One region of the Pseudoalteromonas sp. SG41-1 genome, then DNA from elsewhere that is predicted to be linked to it. Evidence: predicted binding sites of a transcription regulator. Region 1 holds the regulator's gene; the other holds the start of a gene.

Evidence for each region. The regulator FliA, encoded in region 1, starts transcription of late flagellar genes. The targets are predictions, from matches to a motif close to CTAAAGNTNNNNNNNNNNNNGCCGATA.
Region 2: the regulator FliA is predicted to act here: its motif matches at 5,167-5,193, upstream of pomA (flagellar motor protein PomA).

Annotation. Positions count from the first base shown of each region.
Region 1 covers NZ_JACJFL010000005.1:84,103-93,845, reverse strand. Annotated here, with positions in the region: gene H5203_RS05610 (chemotaxis response regulator protein-glutamate methylesterase) at 1-965, opposite strand, end outside; gene H5203_RS05605 (chemotaxis protein CheA) at 1,034-3,232, opposite strand; gene H5203_RS05600 (protein phosphatase CheZ) at 3,247-4,011, opposite strand; gene cheY (chemotaxis response regulator CheY) at 4,029-4,412, opposite strand; gene H5203_RS05590 (RNA polymerase sigma factor FliA) at 4,453-5,163, opposite strand; gene H5203_RS05585 (MinD/ParA family protein) at 5,190-6,050, opposite strand; gene flhF (flagellar biosynthesis protein FlhF) at 6,043-7,524, opposite strand; gene flhA (flagellar biosynthesis protein FlhA) at 7,548-9,656, opposite strand.
Region 2 covers NZ_JACJFL010000026.1:1,768-11,510, forward strand. Annotated here, with positions in the region: gene H5203_RS14170 (M20 family metallopeptidase) at 1-792, shown strand, start outside; gene H5203_RS14175 (DNA topoisomerase III) at 809-2,719, opposite strand; gene H5203_RS14180 (hypothetical protein) at 2,792-3,274, opposite strand; gene H5203_RS14185 (flagellar motor protein MotB) at 3,413-4,333, opposite strand; gene pomA (flagellar motor protein PomA) at 4,336-5,103, opposite strand; gene H5203_RS14195 (exodeoxyribonuclease VII small subunit) at 5,405-5,647, shown strand; gene ispA ((2E,6E)-farnesyl diphosphate synthase) at 5,651-6,538, shown strand; gene dxs (1-deoxy-D-xylulose-5-phosphate synthase) at 6,644-8,509, shown strand; gene H5203_RS14210 (hypothetical protein) at 8,907-9,743, shown strand, end outside.

The sequences.
Region 1 (9,743 bases):
CCATCTCGTCCATCAGCGCCCATGCCTGTAAGTACCACAGCTAACACATCACCTTGAAAAGATTTGGCTGTACTAGCAAAAGTAACGTCAACACTGGGCTTATAAGTGATCCGCGCACTGTCGTCCTCAAAAACACGTAACGTGCGATTTCCACCTCGTCCCTCAACCAGCATCTGTTGACCACCTGGCGCTAGATAAGCGACGCCTGGCATTAATCGGTCGCCTTGTTGTGCTTCTTTTACTTTTATTTTGCACAAGCCATTTAAACGAGCGGCAAATGCTGGCGTAAACGCAGCTGGCATATGCTGTATTAACAAAATGGGATGTGGGAAATTGGCCGGCAACTTAGTCAAAATAGTTTGCAGTGCGACAGGCCCCCCTGTGGAGGTGCCTATTGCAACTATTTGATATTTCTTACCCGAAGCACGTGTATTAGCTGCAATGTTCGAAGCGGGCGCTGTGCTGCGGTTAAAACTTCTATCAGGTTGAGTTATCGCAGGTCGACTTGTTGTACCTGCAGAAACGGAAGGTATTGATGTCGGTGTCGGCCTACTGAAGCGTGATAGACGCTTGCGTCCAATTTCTTTTACTTTATTTTGTAATAACTTAATCGCATCTTCATTATTACGAGCAATGTCTTCAAATTTTTTCGGTAAAAAATCTAAAGCACCCGCATCAAGTGCGTCTAAGGTTGCTGTTGCGCCATCACGGGTCAAGGAAGAGAACATCAGAATTGGGGTTGGATTTGCTGCCATGATCTCTTTTACAGCACTAATACCATCAAGCACAGGCATTTCAACATCCATAGTGATTACATCTGGACGCAATTGATTTGTCTTGTCTACCGCTTCTCTGCCATTTACCGCAAAACCAATTACTTCAATATCCTTATCTTGCTCGAGTATTTCGCTCACCCTGCGGCGAAAGAAACTTGAATCATCAACAACTAAAACTTTAACTGCCATTGGCATACTCTATGTAAATTTTATCTGTGAGAGCCATATATAGCTCTCACAATAAGATAAGAATTGGACTAACCTGCGTAATGTTTTAACAGGTTTGGAACATCTAAGATTAGCGCTATACCACCGTCAGACGTGATCGTTGCACCTGCCATACCAGGTGTTCCTTGTAGTAAAGCATCAAGCGGTTTAATAACAACTTCTTCTTGACCAATCAATGAATCCACTACAAAACCAACTTGTTGCGTACCTATTTGTACAATTACAACATGGCCTTGAGCTTTGCGTAATGATCTGTCAGCACCTTTGACTAACCAATGTTCTAAATAAAACAACGGTCGTGCTTTCTTACGAACAATAATGGTTAATTGGCCATCAACTACATTCGTTTTAGTTAGATCTAGGTGGAATATTTCATTAACACCAGCCAGTGGTAATGCAAATGTTTGCTCACCGACAACCACCATCAATGTCGGCAAAATAGCCAACGTTAACGGAACTTTAATTTCTAGGATTGTACCTACACCTAGCTCAGATTGAATACTCACAGAACCATTTAGTTGGGTAATTTTGGTTTTCACCACATCCATACCCACACCACGACCCGAAATATCAGAGATCTGTTCTTTGGTGGAAAAGCCTGGTGCAAAAATAAGGTTATAGGCTTCTGTATCAGATAATCGAGCAGCTTGCTCGTGATCAAGCACCCCTTTATTGATTGCTATTTTTTTCAGCTTTTCGGGATCCATACCAGCACCATCATCTCGGATGGTAAGCAAAATATGATCACCTTCTTGCGATGCTGATAAAGTTACAGTCCCAGTCCTTGCTTTACCTGCCGCTTCACGCACATCAGGCATTTCAATACCGTGGTCTACAGAGTTACGCACCAAGTGGACTAAAGGATCTGCCAGTGCCTCAACTAAGTTTTTATCTAAATCAGTTTCTTCACCCACGAGCAATAAATTGATATCTTTTTTCAAACTGCGGGCTAAATCACGTACTACGCGAGGGAAACGACCGAACACTTTCTTGATCGGTTGCATCCGCGTTTTCATCACCGCACCTTGCAAGTCCGCAGTTACTACATCAAGGTTTGAAATGGCTTTACCCATCGCTTCACTTTCAGTATTGGTTGCTAAACTGACTAGGCGATTGCGCACTAGCACAAGTTCACCGACCATATTCATTATTTGATCAAGGCGTTTTGTATCAACGCGCACAGTGGTATCAGCTTGTGGTGGAACTGATTTTTTCGCAACAGCTGTCGCTGGAGCTGGCTTTTCAGCCGCTTTCGCAGGCTCAGACACTGCTGGTTTAGGCGCAGGTTTAGCTGCGGCAACAGGTGCTGGGGGAGGGACTGGTTTTTGAGCGGGTGTTGGCTCAGTATCTGCAACTGCTTGCGGTGCACTCCCTTTGCCGTGCAATTCATCTAATAATGCTTCAAACTCATCATCGCTGATCTCGTCTGGACTATTACTTTTAGTTGGCTCTGATGACGCTTGGGGCGGTTTAGGCGCAGTATTTTCGGTGCTTGCAGCATCTTTATTACTGACCAAACCAAAGCTACCAACACCATGTAATTCATCTAATAAATTATCGAATTCGTCATCAGTAATATCACTATTTGATGACTCATTGCTAACTGTTACTGCTGGAGTTACAGGACTTTGTCCTTTTCCATGCAGCTCATCTAGCAAACTTTCAAATTCATCTTCTGATATATCATCGATTTGAACATCTTTTTTATCGCTATCAACTTGACCATCAAATAACAAGTCAAATGCAAATGGATCATCAGAATCATCTAAAATAGCATCAGCATCAACAACAGGAGTATCGTCTGCAGGCTCAGCAGCGCCAGTTAGTTCTTCAGCAGTTGGCGGCAATCCCAATTTATGTAACACAGCCAGCAACTCTGGATTTGCAGGTTCTGGTTTTTCTCGGCTTTGGATGGTCGCAAACATTTCGTTGATAGTATCGAGCGCTTGCAAGATCACGTCCATCAGCTCAGAATTAACCTTACGAACACCTTGACGCAATAAATCGAAAACGTTTTCTGCACCGTGACAAGCGTCAACTAGCTCAGTCATACTTAAAAAACCTGCGCCGCCTTTTACCGTATGAAAACCACGGAAAATTGCATTGAGTAATTCGGTATCATCTGGGTTATTTTCAAGCTCCACCAGCTGTTCTGACAAAAGCTCAAGAATTTCTCCAGCCTCTACTAGAAAATCTTGTAAAATATCTTCATCGACTTCAAAGCTCATGCAGTTCTCTCCTCTTAGAAGCCCAAGCTTGATAATAAATCATCAACATCATCTTGCCCTGAGACAACATCATCACGAGATTCTTTATCAATAATTGGCCCTTCAGGGCCTGCAAGTGTATTTTCAGCAGGCGGTTTTTCAATGACTGGTGCTATTGTTTTTGTTTCGCTATCATCTTGGCTACCAAATGCTGTCAACAAGTGGATCAAGCTGTCTTCTACTTCTCTAACAAGCTCTATCACTCGACGGATCACTTGACCTGTTAAATCTTGAAAATCTTGTGCCATCAAGACATTGGTCATGAGTCCTTGCAACTCATCCGTTTTAGTTTGCGAGCTATTCATGAACTTATCTAAGCTGTGGCATAATGTTTTAAACTCACCTAGCTCAATTTCACGATTCATTAAACGATCCCAAGTGGGTTTAATGTCTGAAATATCATCTGCAAGCTGTTGGGCAATTGGTAAACTTGCTTCTACAGCATCCATGGTTTTATTAGCAGCGTTCTCTGTCATTTCCATAACATAGTTTAGACGCTGCTTAGCATCGGGGAGTGCGTCTTTGGTCAAATCAGCTAAACGTGTATCAAGCTCAAAATTTTTCAACGCATCATGAAGCTGACGCGTAAGTTTGCCTACTTCGGCAAATAATTCTGATTGCTCTTTTGACGCCGCATCAATAATTAACTGATCAGCTTTATCTTGTTCACCATTTTCAAGGTAAACCACAAGCTGCCGGGCTTGTTCTAAACTGATCTGAGGCGCAGCTGGTGCTGACATAAGCCTCTCCTATTTATTTAACCTAAACGCTCAAACACTTTTTCCAATTTGGTTTTCAGTGTTGCGGCTGTAAATGGTTTAACGATATAGCCGTTAACACCAGCTTGTGCAGCAGCAACAATTTGTTCTTTTTTAGCTTCTGCTGTTACCATTAAAACAGGGATGTGTTTCAGGCTGTCATCGGCCCTGATAGCGCGCAAGAGGTCAATTCCTTGCATGCCAGGCATGTTCCAATCTGTTACTACAAAATCAAATTCTTGATTCTGCAACATCGGTAAAGCTGTTGAGCCATCATCAGCTTCTTGTACATTTGTAAAACCCAAATCTCTTAACAGATTTTTGATAATACGTCTCATCGTCGAAAAATCATCAACAACAAGAATTTTCATGTTTTTATCCAAAACATCCTCCGGTGAGGTCTGAACCTATATTTACTTACTACTAGTTAATCCAGTCATTGATTTTTGCTTTGAGCTTAATCATCGCCTGACCATGTATCTGACTCACACGCGATTCGCTTACATCGAGTATATGTCCAATCTCTTTTAAATTCATTTCATCATTATAATAAAGCGACAATACTAACCCATCTCGTTCAGGTAAAGATTGTATAGCTGTTAATAATGATTGATTAAAACGTTCATTTTTAACGTTATTAAAGGGCTTGTCTAGTGCTAAATCATGTCCCACTGGTGTGATAACATCTTCATCAATTCCCAAGTCTTCTATACCTAAAACCTTACTTGAATTTACATCACTAAGAATATGATGGTACTCATCTAGCGTAATATCAAGTTTTTCAGCAACTTCACTATCTTTAGGTTCTCGATTCAGGCTGCTTTCTAGCTCACTAATCGCTTCAGCAACTCTGCGGCTATTACGGTGCACTGAGCGAGGAGCCCAATCACCTCGGCGCATTTCATCCAGCATCGCACCACGAATACGAATGCCTGCAAAGGTTTCAAAGCTTGCACCTTTAGTCGCATCAAAGTTTTTTGATGCTTCAATTAACCCTATCATCCCCGATTGAATCAAATCATCGAGTTGCACACTCGCGGGTAAACGAGCGATCAAATGACAAGCCACTTTTTTAACTAAAGAAGCATGTCGCTCAACAATCACATTTAAATTTTGTGTCGATTGATATCCCATCGCTTTATTCACCGATGCCGTCATAGTTAGCCGTTTACTAATTTTTCTATGAAAAATTCTAAATGGCCAGATGGTTGATTAGGTATAGGCCATTTAACTGCTTTTGTCGCTAATGTTTTAAATGCAATTGCCGCTGGAGAATTTGGAAATAAATCAACAATTACTTTTTGACGACGAGTTGCTTTACGCATGTTTTCATCATAAGGGACTGTTGCAACCAATTCCATTGAGACATCCAAAAAGCGATCCGTTACTTTTGAGAGCTTAGCAAATAGTTCGTGGCCTTCACGCATACTGCGCACCATATTAGCAACTATTTTAAACTTATACACACCATGCTCACGACTCAACACTTTGATTAATGCATAAGCGTCGGTTATTGAGGTCGGTTCATCACATACTACTACCATGACATCTTGCGCTGCGCGCGAAAAACTTAATACCATGTCAGAGATACCAGCAGCAGTATCAACAATTAATATATCAAATTCGGTATTCAACTCACTAAAAGCACGAATTAATCCAGCATGTTCTGATGGAGAAAGTTCCACCATACTTTGTGAGCCTGACGTCGCTGGTACTATTTTAATTCCTGCAGGCCCTTCAACTAAAATTTCATCGAGCTCACATTCACCTGATAGTACATGAGATAGATTACGTTCAACCCGAAGCCCTAACATCACATCACAATTTGCTAAACCCAAATCGGCATCCAGAACTAACACTCGGTTTCCGAGCTGACCCAACGCAATCGCAGTGTTAAGTGAGACGTTAGTTTTCCCTACGCCACCTTTACCACCTGTTACAGCGATAACTTTAACGCCGTTATTATTGTTTTGACTCATTTTACGCAGGCCACTTGCTTGATCTAATACTGTGTTAATCATACATCCCTACTGTGCTTGACGCTACTGCTTGGCGTCGTGAATGTTGTGCTTTTGTTCTTTTTAAATACAATTGTTCTGCTTTTTTTACTAATTTCTCTGCATTGGCGACCCGAATGTCCTCTGGAACGCGCTGACCGTTAGTAAGATACCCTATTGGAAGGCGATTTTGAATCGCTATACTAATAATCTCACCTAAACTTAATGATTCGTCTAATTTAGTGAAAATACAGCCACTTAATTGTACCTTCTTAAAATGTCTTACGGTTTCTTGTAAAACATTAATTTGTGCGGTCGCACTGAGCACTAAATAATTGCGAATATCGACACGTTGATTACGCATTAGTGTATTTAGCTGCTCAGTTAAACGTAAATCACGTTGGCTCATTCCCGCAGTATCTATTAATACTAGACGCTTATTTCGTAAATGATATAAAACTTCTGCTAATTCATTGGCATCTTTAACTTGTTTTACACCACAACCGATGATCCGGCCATAAGTAGCTAACTGTTCATAAGCGCCAATACGGTAAGTATCAGTGGTAATTAGCGCAACTTTATCTGCGCCATATTTTTGTGCGCCAAGGGCTGCAAGTTTTGCCACGGTTGTAGTTTTACCTACCCCAGTAGGACCAACAAGTGCATATACCCCGCCTTGGCGAAGGATTTCGTTATTTGTAGTATGCATTTGGTTTTCAACCATTTGCAATAGTGCTTGCCAGGCTTGCTGACGTGACACATCGTCCGGAATAAAGCAGGCCATTTGCTCTGCAACTTCACTGTCGATACCCATTCCAACTAAACGATCGATCATGCATGCGCGAGTAGGATCGCGACGCGCTAAATCTTGTTGCATCAAACCCGATACCTGATACTCAAGTAATTGACGCATCGCAGCCATTTCATCACGCATAGCGGTGATTTCATCTGTTTTGGCTGCACTTTTTGTTAGCATTGGAGTATCTAAATCATCAAAACCACTTTCTAGATCATCATCAAAACCTAAGCTATGTGCTTGCGTTTGTGGACGCGGCGCAGTATCGCGACGAGCAAAGTCACTATGCGCTTGTGGTTCATGGCGAGCTTGCTGTGCTTGATGTTGTTGCTGTGGTTGATACTGAGTAGATGTATCAATCCCTGACTGGCTAAACATAGACGCAAGCTCAGGTGAGCGTGGACGCGGTGATTGGCGCTCTAATAATGCTTGTAAGCTATCAGCTACCGCAGCTTGCGGCTCATGCTGCGCACGTTGTGGCGCAGGTTTAACAAAGTTAGCATTCGTTTGCGGTTGCGCCTTAGCAACATGTGGTTGTGCCGGTGCTTTCGGGGCTGCTTTTTCATAATCAACGGCGGCAACAATCTCTACCCCATTGGCTAATTTTTTATTTGACATGATTACAGCATCTACACCGAGTTCATCTTTAACTTCTTTCAGTGCGGTGCGCATATCTTTAGCAAAAAAACGTTTTATTTTCATGGTTCAACCCCTTTAAAATCCGATTATTGGCCTACTGAGCTGACAATCTTGATCTGTCTTTCGTCTGGTACCTCTTGATAAGACATCACTCGCAATCCTGGAATGGTGTACTTAACAAAACGAGATAACACAGTGCGTAACATTCCTGACGTTAGCAATATCGAAGGTTCACCGGCCATTTCTTGGTTTTGATGCGCTTCATTTAATGATTGTTGAAGTCGCTCTGCAAGTCCTGGCTCTATTCCGGCACCTTCGTCGCCTGCATTTTGTAGTGACTGATGCAACATCTGTTCCAACTCAGGCGCCAAGGTTATGACAGGGATTTCTGATGACATTCCAACCGCGTCTTGAACAATTAATCTGCGCAGTGAAATTCGCACTGCTGCGGTTAATACATCAGGATCTTGGCTTCGAGGGCCATACTCAACAAGGGTTTGTACAATTGAACGCATATCGCGAATAGCAACGCCTTCATTTAATAAATTTTGTAATACTTTAACAATTGCTGTTAGTGGTAAAATATCTGGCACTAGCCCTTCAACTAAACGAGGATGACTTTTTGCCAGCATATCTAATAGATTTTGCACTTCCTCGTGGCCGAGTAACAAGGCCGCGCTGTTAGTTAGTAACTGACTAATATGCGTTGCTACCACAGTCGCTGCATCAACCACGGTATAACCGAGTGATTGTGCTTCATCTTTTTGATCTGGTTTGATCCAAATAGCGTCTAGACCAAAGGCAGGATCTTTAGTAGCAATCCCTTTTATTGGACCAAATACTTGGCCAGGATTAATAGCCAACTCATCACCATGCTTAAGCTCGCCCTCACCACTTGAAACACCCATCATGGTAATTCTGTATGCATTTGGGTCTAACTCTAAGTTATCGCGAATATGCACCGGTGGAATTAAAAAACCAAGTTCTTGAGATAACTTTTTACGTACTCCTTTAATTCGGTTTAATAATTCGCCACCTTGTGATTGATCAACTAATGGAATTAAGCGATAGCCAACTTCGAGGCCAATTACATCAACTTGTTGTACATCATCCCAACCTAGCTCTTTTTGCTCTTGCTTGTTAGCAACACCAGTGCCTGTTGCACCGCCATTGGCAGCTTCTGCTTCCTTAGCAGCCGCTTCTTTGAGCTTACTTTGCTGGGTGTAATACGCTAAATAACCAAGTAAAGCACCAAGGCTTAAAAAGGCAAAATGTGGCATACCCGGGACCAAACCCATCACGATTAAAATACCCGAAGCAATAAATAATGATTTTTCGTTACCGAGTTGTTTCTTAAATTGATCGCCCATATTGAGCGATTCATTTTGACGAGTAACAACAATTGCAGTGCCAATAGATAACAGTAATGATGGTAATTGTGCAACTAGACCATCACCAATGGTCAGTAAGGTATACACTTCCATTGCGTTACCAAAGCTTAAATCATGCTGGATCATACCAACAAACAAGCCGCCAACAATATTGATGATCAGTATCACTATACCAGCAATCGCATCACCTTTTACAAACTTACTCGCACCATCCATCGAGCCATAAAAGTCCGCTTCACGGGTGACTTCTTCACGGCGGTCTCGTGCTTGCTCTGCACTAATAAAACCCGCATTCAAGTCGGCATCAATGGCCATTTGTTTGCCTGGCATCGCATCTAAGGTAAAGCGTGCCGATACCTCAGAGATCCTGCCTGCGCCTTTGGTGATTACCACAAAGTTGATGATGATCAAAATCAAAAACACCACTAAACCAACTGCGTAGTTGCCACCAATTACCACTGAACCAAAAGCTTCGATTACTTTACCTGCGGAATCGCCACCGTTATGGCCTTCAAGCAGCACCACCCGGGTACTGGCAACATTTAGTGCCAAACGCATAATAGTTGCAATCAATAGTACTGCGGGAAACATCCCAAATTCAACAGGCTTCATGGTGTAAACTGTCACTAACAACACCACTAATGCTAAAGCTATATTAAACGAGAAAAGAATGTCGAGTAAAAATGGCGGTAACGGTAAAATCACCATGCCCAGCGCAGCGAGCACCAGCAAAGGTGTACCAACACCTTTTAAATACTCTTTTTTATCTTTATTAAGTTGTTGTAATACAGCTTTAAATTCCATAATTCTACAATTTCAAAAAATTGACACTAAACGGAATTTGCAATAACTATTCCAAGTTATTAATTACGAGCTTAAAAGAATACTGAT
Region 2 (9,743 bases), on a different contig from region 1:
AAAGAAGGTTTATTTAGTAAATACCCGACTCCTGATCACGTTATCGCTTTGCATGTTAGTGCGAGTGTTCCTGCAGGACAAGTCAGTATGAAAAATGAGTACACCATGGCCAGTGTGGATTCAGTAGATATTACGGTTAAAGGTAAAGGTGGTCATGGTGCTTACCCACATATGACTATTGACCCTGTTGTTATCGCATCACGGATCGTGTTGGCACTGCAAACAATTACCAGTCGCGAATTATCACCTCTTGAACCCTCAGTAATTACAGTGGGTTCAATTCACGGTGGAGCTAAACATAATGTAATTTCGAATGAAGTAAAGCTACAGCTGACACTTAGAAGTTATAATCCTAAAATTCGCGAGCAACAAATTGCAGCAATAAAACGTATAACTAAAGGCATTGCATTAAGTGCAGGATTGGATGAAAGCTTAATACCTGTGGTTTATGTACATGAAGATGAGTCAATCCCATCTACATATAACGACCCTGCACAAACTAATATTGTACGTAGTGCGATTAGCTCGGCGATTGGACAAAGTAATGTGCTTGAAACCGAAGCGGTTATGGCAGGGGAAGATTTTGGTTTATATGGCCGCACAGATAAAAACATCCCTATCACCTTATTTTGGTTAGGTGGTGTAGAGCAAGCTCAATATCAAGCGGCACAAACATCAGGGGCAACTTTACCTTCACTACATTCAAGTAAATTTGCACCTGACTATAAAGTTGCAATCCCCACAGGTATCACTGCGATGAGTAACGCTGCGGTGGCTTTGTTTAATCAATAATCTTAGCAATGGATGACTAAGCCGATTTTGTTTTTGGTTTAGTTTTTCTTGTAAAACGCCGCTTTTGCGGCGTTTTTGGTAATTGTGCAAATACGTTGCTATCACAATTTTTGGCAAGTTCCACAAAAGCCGCTAAATCCACTAATAAAGGATTTAAAAATTGTTGATAACTCATTTGTTGTTCTGCTATGTCGCCCAACGATGCTTCCCATTTTGCGGTTAGGTCTGGGCTGGCTAAACCATGCGGTAACGCACTGATCAATGCTTTACCTGTATCGGTTGCTAAAATGAGTTTACCTTGACGTCTTAAAAATTGTCTTCTAAATAATAACTCTAAAATACCCGCTCTGGTTGCTTCGGTTCCTAAGCCGTCTGTTTCTTTGAGTATTTTTTTGATTTCTGGATCTTTAACGTACCGACTAATACCTGTCATTGCACTAAGCAGCGTTGCATCATTGAAATGAGCTGGCGGGCTGGTCATTTTATCAATTACTTCACCGCGTTCACACTGCAACTGTTGCCCTTTAATTAATGGCGGCAATATCTGCTCATCTTTTAATGCGGTTTTTCCCATTAACGCTTTAAAGCCTAAACTTACATCTTGTTTTGCGTTGGCTTTAAAGATACCACCATTAATTGTTATTTCAGCCTTTGTTTCATTGTAAATGTAGTCTGGATAAAACTGGATCAGATAATGACGGCTAATAAGACCATACACTTTACCTTCTTCAACGCTCAAACTTGCTGACTTTTGCTGCTTAGCGGTAGGAATAATGGCATGATGCGCAGCTACCTTAGCGTCGTTAAAACACTTACTGCGTTTACTCACATCTGCGCCTTGGCAATGAGTGTCATTTTGCCCGCCATTGATGGCAATTGCCTTTATTATACTGGCTGCTTCTTGGTGATGATCTTTGGGCAAGTAACGATTGTCTGAACGTGGATAGGTAATTAGCTTGTGACGCTCATATAAATTTTGACAAATATCCAATACCTTTTGTGCAGGCATTGAAAAAGCTTTCGCAGCATCAATTTGTAACGCTGACAAATTATACGGCAAAGGTGCTTGTTGCTTTTTCTGCTTTTGTTCAAGCGCCGTAACTTCACCTGATTGATTAGAAATTCGCGACGCAACATTCTCAGCAAGGCCTCGATGGAGCACTCGCCCCTCTTCATCTTGATAAGGTTCACACGCTTTGCTTGGTTGCCACTTTGCTGTAAACGGCTCTTTATTTTCGGTACTTAAATGAGCTAATACTTCATAAAAAGGTTTTGGCACAAAATTAGCAATCTCGTTATCACGCTGGACAACCAATCCTAATATCGGTGTTTGTACACGCCCTACTGATAATACATTACCAAACCCTGCTTTTTGACCTGCAAGCGTATAGGCGCGCGTTAAATTCATACCAAACAGCCAATCAGCTCGCGAACGCGCCAAAGCAGATACACTAAGTGGAATAAATTCACGGTTAGAGCGAACGTTTTGCAGCGACTTTTTAACCGCGCTAACATTCAAATCACTGATCAATAAACGTTGAATTTGCTGTTTTTTGGCTTGGCTAAGTTTAACTTGCTCAATCACCTCATCAACAAGTAATTGCCCTTCTCGGTCTGGATCACCAGCATGAACAAGTTGATCAGCTTGTTTGATTAACTTTTTAAGTACCGTAAGTTGCTTACGAGTTTTAGATTTTGCTTTTAACTGCCATTGCTGTGGGATAATCGGTAAGTCATCAAAGCGCCATTTTTTATATTGCTCATTATAATCATCAGGCTCTGCTTGCTCGAGCAAGTGACCTATACACCAAGAAACACAATCGCCATTAGCCACTTCAATATAGCCATCATGTTTTTTATGAGGCTTTGGTAGCGCATCGGCAATGGCACGACCTAAAGATGGCTTCTCGGCTATATAAAGTTTCATAGGGCACTATCAACAACTGGTTATTTAAACAGTAGTTTAGCACACGTAATTTAATCTACAAATAGTTAATGATTAGCTCTTTAAACTGCGATTTTTTCGCATAAATAAATACAACAGAGGAAGGTAGCACACAACGACAGTGCCAATATTGATTAACGGTAATAACGTTTTATATAGCATAGTGCTATACGATAAATCCCAAAGGTGGCGATCCACTAATCTAAATAATTGTAAGATAGGCGCACTAATTACAACCAATTGACCGATCACACTTTGCCAAAGATACACTTTATCTTTAATAGCCCAGTAAGCAATCAAAGCCATCCAAGCAATATCATTAAAAGCCCAAACTACATAACGCCAAATATAAGGGTCATCTAACTCTCTAAGGCTATTATGTATCAAGGTTCCATATAAGAAAAATAACCCAGTCACTAAAGTAAAACGTAAAGCGAGCCAGTCTTTGCGAAGATAAAAAACCAAAAAAGCTGGGCTTAAAAAAAACACCCAGCTTTTATTAAGTAATGATATAGCACCTAAAAACCAATCAGGCATGATTAGTCTGGCTTTTTATCATCGTCACCACTGCCATTACCCGGCATATAGCTATATTTATCAACGTTTTTCATCAGACACTCCGTTACACTTGTTAAAAAACTACTTTAAGCTAAATTAGGTACTTTGCCAAGCATCTTAACGCACATCTATCGGATCTGACTCCTTAGCCTTGCCTTGCATTATTGAAATTTCCACGCGGCGATTACGTCGTCTATCCGCATCAGAATCATTTGGAACAAGTGGTCGAGTTTCGGCATGACCGACAACAACCATTCTGGTTTTATCAAAGCCTTGCGCTTTTTGCATTTCAGTTGCAACCGCAACTGCACGCTTCGATGATAAGTCCCAGTTATTGGTATACAGCTCATTCGAAACTTGAAAATCATCAGTATGACCAGACACCGTAATTTCACCTGGCACATCTTTTAGTAACGCAGCTATATCACGAATGATTGGTTTAAACTTAGGTTGTAAAAATGCACTCCCAGATGGAAATGAACCATTTTCACGAATACGAATAATAATTTGCTGACCTAATGATTCCAACTCAACAGCACCATCCATGATTTGTTGTTCCAATTGCTGGGCTATCTTTTTAACTAACTCATTAACCTGCTCTTGATCAGCTGCAGAAATAGATTGTTCTGATGCTTGTTGTTGCGCTGTACTTTGTGACTCACCGCCACGCTTATTACCGCGTTGCTCTTGACGACCGCCAGCGGAGCTTTCATCACCAGCCTGAAACTCAAGCATTTGCTGGGTCATTTCGACAGTTTGCTGTTGAATGGTTTCGATTGGGGTAGGTTCAGGTTTACCTGGGGTGAACTCCATCGCGATAACGGATGTTCCTTTGGGAATATCTTTTACTTCTATTTTATTTTGTACACCAAAGGCAAACTTCATTGAGCCTGCGATTTGTTTAAATTTAAGTACATCCATTTCTGAAAACGCGAGTAAAAGTACAAAGAAGCACATCAATAGTGACATCAAATCCGCGAAGGTACCCATCCATGCTGGTAACCCGGGTGGTGGACACTTGCACTCTTGATCTGACATGCTTACTCCTCAGTATCCACTTTTCGTTTTGATTCAGCTAGGTAGTTTTTCAAAATACCTTCGATGACTTTTGGATTTTGGCCATCTTGTATACCTAATACCGCATCTAAAATTAGCCGCTGATTCATTGCTTCTTCGTCTTTACGCAATTCCAATTTTACTTGGATAGGAATTGCCACCACGTTTGCTAAAAACGCACCATATAATGTTGTTAAAAGCGCTACCGCCATCGCAGGACCAATCGCTTTAGGGTCATCCATATTCGACAACATCGCAACTAGACCAATCAAAGTACCGATCATCCCCATCGCAGGCGCAATATCGGCAAGCGCTTTAAACAAACCGGCCCCCGATTCATGACGAGTAGAAGTAAGAGAAATATCTTTTTGCAAGGTGGCACGAACAACATCAGCGTCATGACCGTCAACAAGCATATCAACCCCTTTACGCATAAACGCATTGGGTATTTCTGCTTCCTCTAGTGCTAAAAATCCGCCTTTACGGGCCGAGTCTGCAAGTTCAACTGCTTTTTCGATAAGCTCTTCAGGTGACTCTATTTTGAACATGAAGGCTTTAGCCGCGACTTTACCGATACCGAGGAATTGACTCATCGTATAGTTTGATAACACTATAAAAATCGAACCACCGAAAACAATAACCACCGATGGCGTGTTATAAAACATAGCCACTTCGCCGCCACTACTTAGTACCATTGACATAGCAATAAGACCAATAGCTCCGAGAATACCTATAATGGTTGCTAAATCCACTTACCCCTCCAGAGGAATCGATGCTTTGTTGCTACCAGCAACAAATTTTTATTATTAACAGCTTATCGGCAATCTATTGAATTACTTAAACCATTTAATGAAAAAAATGAAATGAAAGTTTTCAACCCTGTTTAGCATTTTAAGCTACCATTGATAACCTGCAAGGCTTAAGTAAAGGTATAAATAATTAAAAGTGGCAAGAAAACAATTAATTATTCAAAAAAAATGCATCACCCTTTGACCTAGTTTAGCATTCCCCCTAAAATTGGCCTCACATTTCTATCATCTAAGTTAAATCAGTATGGCGACGAAAAAACCAGAGAACCTAAGCTTCGAGCAAGCGCTTGATGAATTATCCTTAATCGTCACAGAAATGGAGCAAGGAGAGCTTTCCCTTGAGCAATCATTAAAACAGTTTGAACGCGGTATTGCTTTAGCCGGCGCATCTTCAAGTAAGTTACAACAAGCTGAACAAAAAGTAGCGATTTTAATGGGTAGTGATAGTCAGTCACCACTTACTAACTTTGATAATGATTTGGAATAACGGGTGTTAATAACAGAGCAAATAAAATGTGCTCAACAAGATGTTGAAGCCACTCTCAATCGGTATTTTGAGCAACCGCTCGATACCGAGCAAAGCATCAAACAAGCCACCCACTACAGCGTTTTAAATGGCGGTAAACGATTACGACCATTTTTAGTGTATGCCACGGGAAAAATGCTTGGCGCAAATAAACAAGATTTAGACGTGTTGGCTGCTGCTATTGAATGTATTCATAGTTATTCGTTAGTTCATGATGATTTACCCGCGATGGATGACGACGACCTGCGACGTGGTAGACCGACTTGCCATATTGTCTATGGCGAAGCTCATGCTATTTTAGCCGGTGATGCGCTGCAAACATTAGCGTTTGATTTAATTGCTAACCATTCATTTAACGTTCCTGCACAGCAACAGTTAAAAATGATTGCAGCACTTGCCAAAGCATCGGGTATTGAAGGTATGGTCGGTGGTCAAGCACTGGATATTGCAGCGACTGACAAATTAGTCAATTTAGCTGAGCTCGAACGTATCCATAAATTAAAAACAGGTGCTTTGTTAAATTGTGCAATTACTTTAGGTGCATTATGCGCAGCTGATACAAATCAACAAACATTATTACAATTAAAACAGTTTGGTGATGCAATTGGGCTGGCTTTTCAGGTGCAAGACGATATTCTTGATATCGAAGGTGATACCCAAGTCTTAGGTAAACCACAAGGCTCCGATGTTGCAGCAAATAAAGCGACCTACCCTGCTCTACTTGGGCTTACAGGTGCAAAACAAAAAGCACAATCATTACTAAAATGCGCACTCGATGCGTTAGCAGCAATAGATGCTGACACTTCTGAGCTAGAAAACTTGGCAAAATATATTGTTGAACGCGATTATTAATTCTAGGCTCTAGCTTGAGCAAGTAATGATGTACAAAATAACTAAAGAATCAGAGTAATATTACGCTATAATGACCTCTGGTTAGCGAAGGATGTATTAAAAATCATGACACTTGATAGTAGCAAGTATCCATTATTAGGTTTGGTTGACGAACCAGCCCAGTTGCGTGATTTAGCGCAAGACAAATTACCTGCTTTTAGTAATGAGTTACGTGATTACTTACTAAACTCAGTCTCGCAAAGTAGTGGTCACTTAGCATCAGGTTTAGGCACAGTTGAGCTTACTGTAGCGCTTCATTATGTATATAACACCCCTGAAGATCGCTTAGTATGGGATGTAGGCCATCAAGCATACCCACATAAAATTCTCACAGGGCGCCGTGATCAAATGCACACGATCCGCCAAAAAGACGGTTTACATCCGTTTCCATTTCGTGAAGAAAGCCACTACGACACTTTTAGTGTTGGCCATTCAAGCACCTCGATTTCTGCTGCTTTAGGCATGTCAATTGCGGCGCAAAAAGAAGGCAAAGGACGAAAAACAGTAGCGGTTATTGGTGATGGTGCGATTACCGCGGGCATGGCGTTTGAAGCAATGAATCACTTAGGTGATGTTAAATCTGACATGCTGATCATATTAAACGATAACGAAATGTCGATTTCTGAAAATGTCGGTGCACTAACTAATCATTTCGCTCGTATCTTATCAGGCAGTTTTTACACTAACATTCGTGAAGGTAGTAAAAAGCTGCTATCTGGCGTGCCACCAGTAAAAGAATTAGCCAGCCGCATGGAAGAGCACTTAAAAGGCATGGTTATCCCAGGCACCTTTTTTGAAGAGTTAGGCTTAAATTACATTGGCCCAATTGATGGTCATGATGTAAACATGTTGGTTGATACACTGCGCAATATGCGTAACCTAAAAGGGCCGCAGTTACTGCATATCAAAACCCAGAAAGGTAAAGGCTATAAACCAGCAGAAGCAGATCCAATAGGCTATCACGGCGTACCTAAGTTCGACCCTGCGATTTCCAGCCTACCAAAATCAAAACCAGGCGCTGCGACTTTTTCTAAAGTATTTGGCGATTGGTTGTGTGACATGGCAAGTCAAGATGAAAAGCTTATGGCAATCACCCCGGCTATGCGTGAAGGCTCAGGCATGGTGCATTTTTCAAAAGAATACCCTGAGCAATATTTTGATGTTGCCATTGCCGAGCAACACGCGGTTACTTTAGCCGCAGGTTTTGCCTGCGAAGGCTTAAAACCAGTTGTCGCTATTTATTCAAGCTTTTTACAACGTGCCTACGATCAGCTTATTCACGATGTTGCTCTGCAAAACTTACCCGTGTTATTTGCAATTGACCGTGCTGGTATTGTTGGAGCTGATGGCGAAACTCATCAAGGCGCATACGATTTAAGCTTTATCCGTTGTATCCCTAATATGATTATCATGGCACCGAGTGATACTAATGAATGTCGTCAAATGCTGTACACTGGTTATCGTTGTAACAGCCCTGTTGCAGTTCGTTATCCTCGTGGTAGTGCTGGCACAACTGAAATCTGCGAGCAAATGACTGAGCTTGAAATTGGTAAAGGTCGTGTGATTAAACAAGGTGCTAAAATCGCAGTTTTATCCTTTGGTACTTTACTTGAAAACGCTCAACTGGCAGTCAATGAATTAAATGCCAGCCTCGTTGATATGCGTTTTGTTAAACCTCTTGATAGCGCACTAATCGACACTTTATTAGCCGATCATGACGTCATTGTAACCCTTGAAGATAACGCGATTGTTGGTGGTGCAGGCTCTGCTGTTAATGAATATTTAGCAGCTATCAAAGCAACAGTAAGCATCCTAAATTTAGGCATTCCCGATGAATTCATCAAGCATGGCACGCAAGAGCAAATGCACGATGAAATGGGCTTAGGCTCACAAGGTATACTCGATAGCATAAAAAACTTTATTACTAAGTAACCAACGTTTAAGTTAATAAAATAACAAAGGAGCGTAGGCTCCTTTGTTATTTATTTTCAAACATTTAAAAAAATCTCACTTTTTTTTCAACTTTCTTGCATCCAATTATTTCCCTGCCACGTTTATTCACTGAGGTTAGCTCGTGAGCAAAGTGTTCACGCTTTTATTTAATACCAATCGACTTAAATATTTAGCCTTTCTAGCGTGCTAAATAAAGCGCTAACGGCGTTATGAATTTTTCATGTAGAACAACTACATATAAAAATTTATGCCTTGTTATCACTCTATTTATCCGTCGCTATAAATGACTAACAACTTAACACGATTGGTATAAGCTGTTTTAAGCCAAGCTCTTTGTATGTTCACATTTGATGGAATATTTAAGAAGGTACAAGTTATGAAAACGTTAAAATCAGGCGAAAGCACCAAATCTATTCACGCACAATTAATGACCAGTAAACTTTGTTTGTCTGCGCTTACTCTAGCAATTTTGATTGGCTTAACCGGCTGTAGTGGCGATGATGGAAAAGATGGTGCTGTAGGCCCGCAAGGTGAAATGGGCATGGACGGCGTCGATGGTGCTGATGGTACAAATGGTAGCGATGGCACGAATGGATCAGATGGTACTCCAGGATTTGCAGCCGCAACTTTTATTTTGGCTAATAATGGTGCTGATAATGCAGGCACCGTTGATTTGATTAATCAAAATGCTGCAAAGTTAAAAACATTTAATAGTGGTGCAAATGAAGGTGTTGCATTTGATAGCTTAGGTAATTTAATTCAAGCCAGCGATTCTGGTAATGGCGCTCTTAGCACCGTTTGCCAAGTATTAAGCCGTGCCGATGGGGGTATGTTTGACAGTAATCGTGATCGTACCATTACCGGCAGCAACACTACGTTAGTCAATCCCAAAGGTATTCATATATCAAATAAGCGCGGACTCATTTTTGCCGCTGACTTTAATGCCATGCAGATCACTGTCTTTGGTGCTACCGCCGCAGGAAATGCAGCGCCTTTAGCTAGTACAGTTACAGACGCAAAACCGTGGGATGTAACATACGATGATATAAACGATCGCTTATATGTGGCACTCACTAATGGTGATGTTGCAGTATACGATAATTATGTAGATGGTGGCTTTACCGCTATGGCAACTCGTACAATCACACCCAGTGATGCAAGCGGTAACAAAGTTTCCGTTAATATTCATGGTATCGTTTATGATGCTGATACA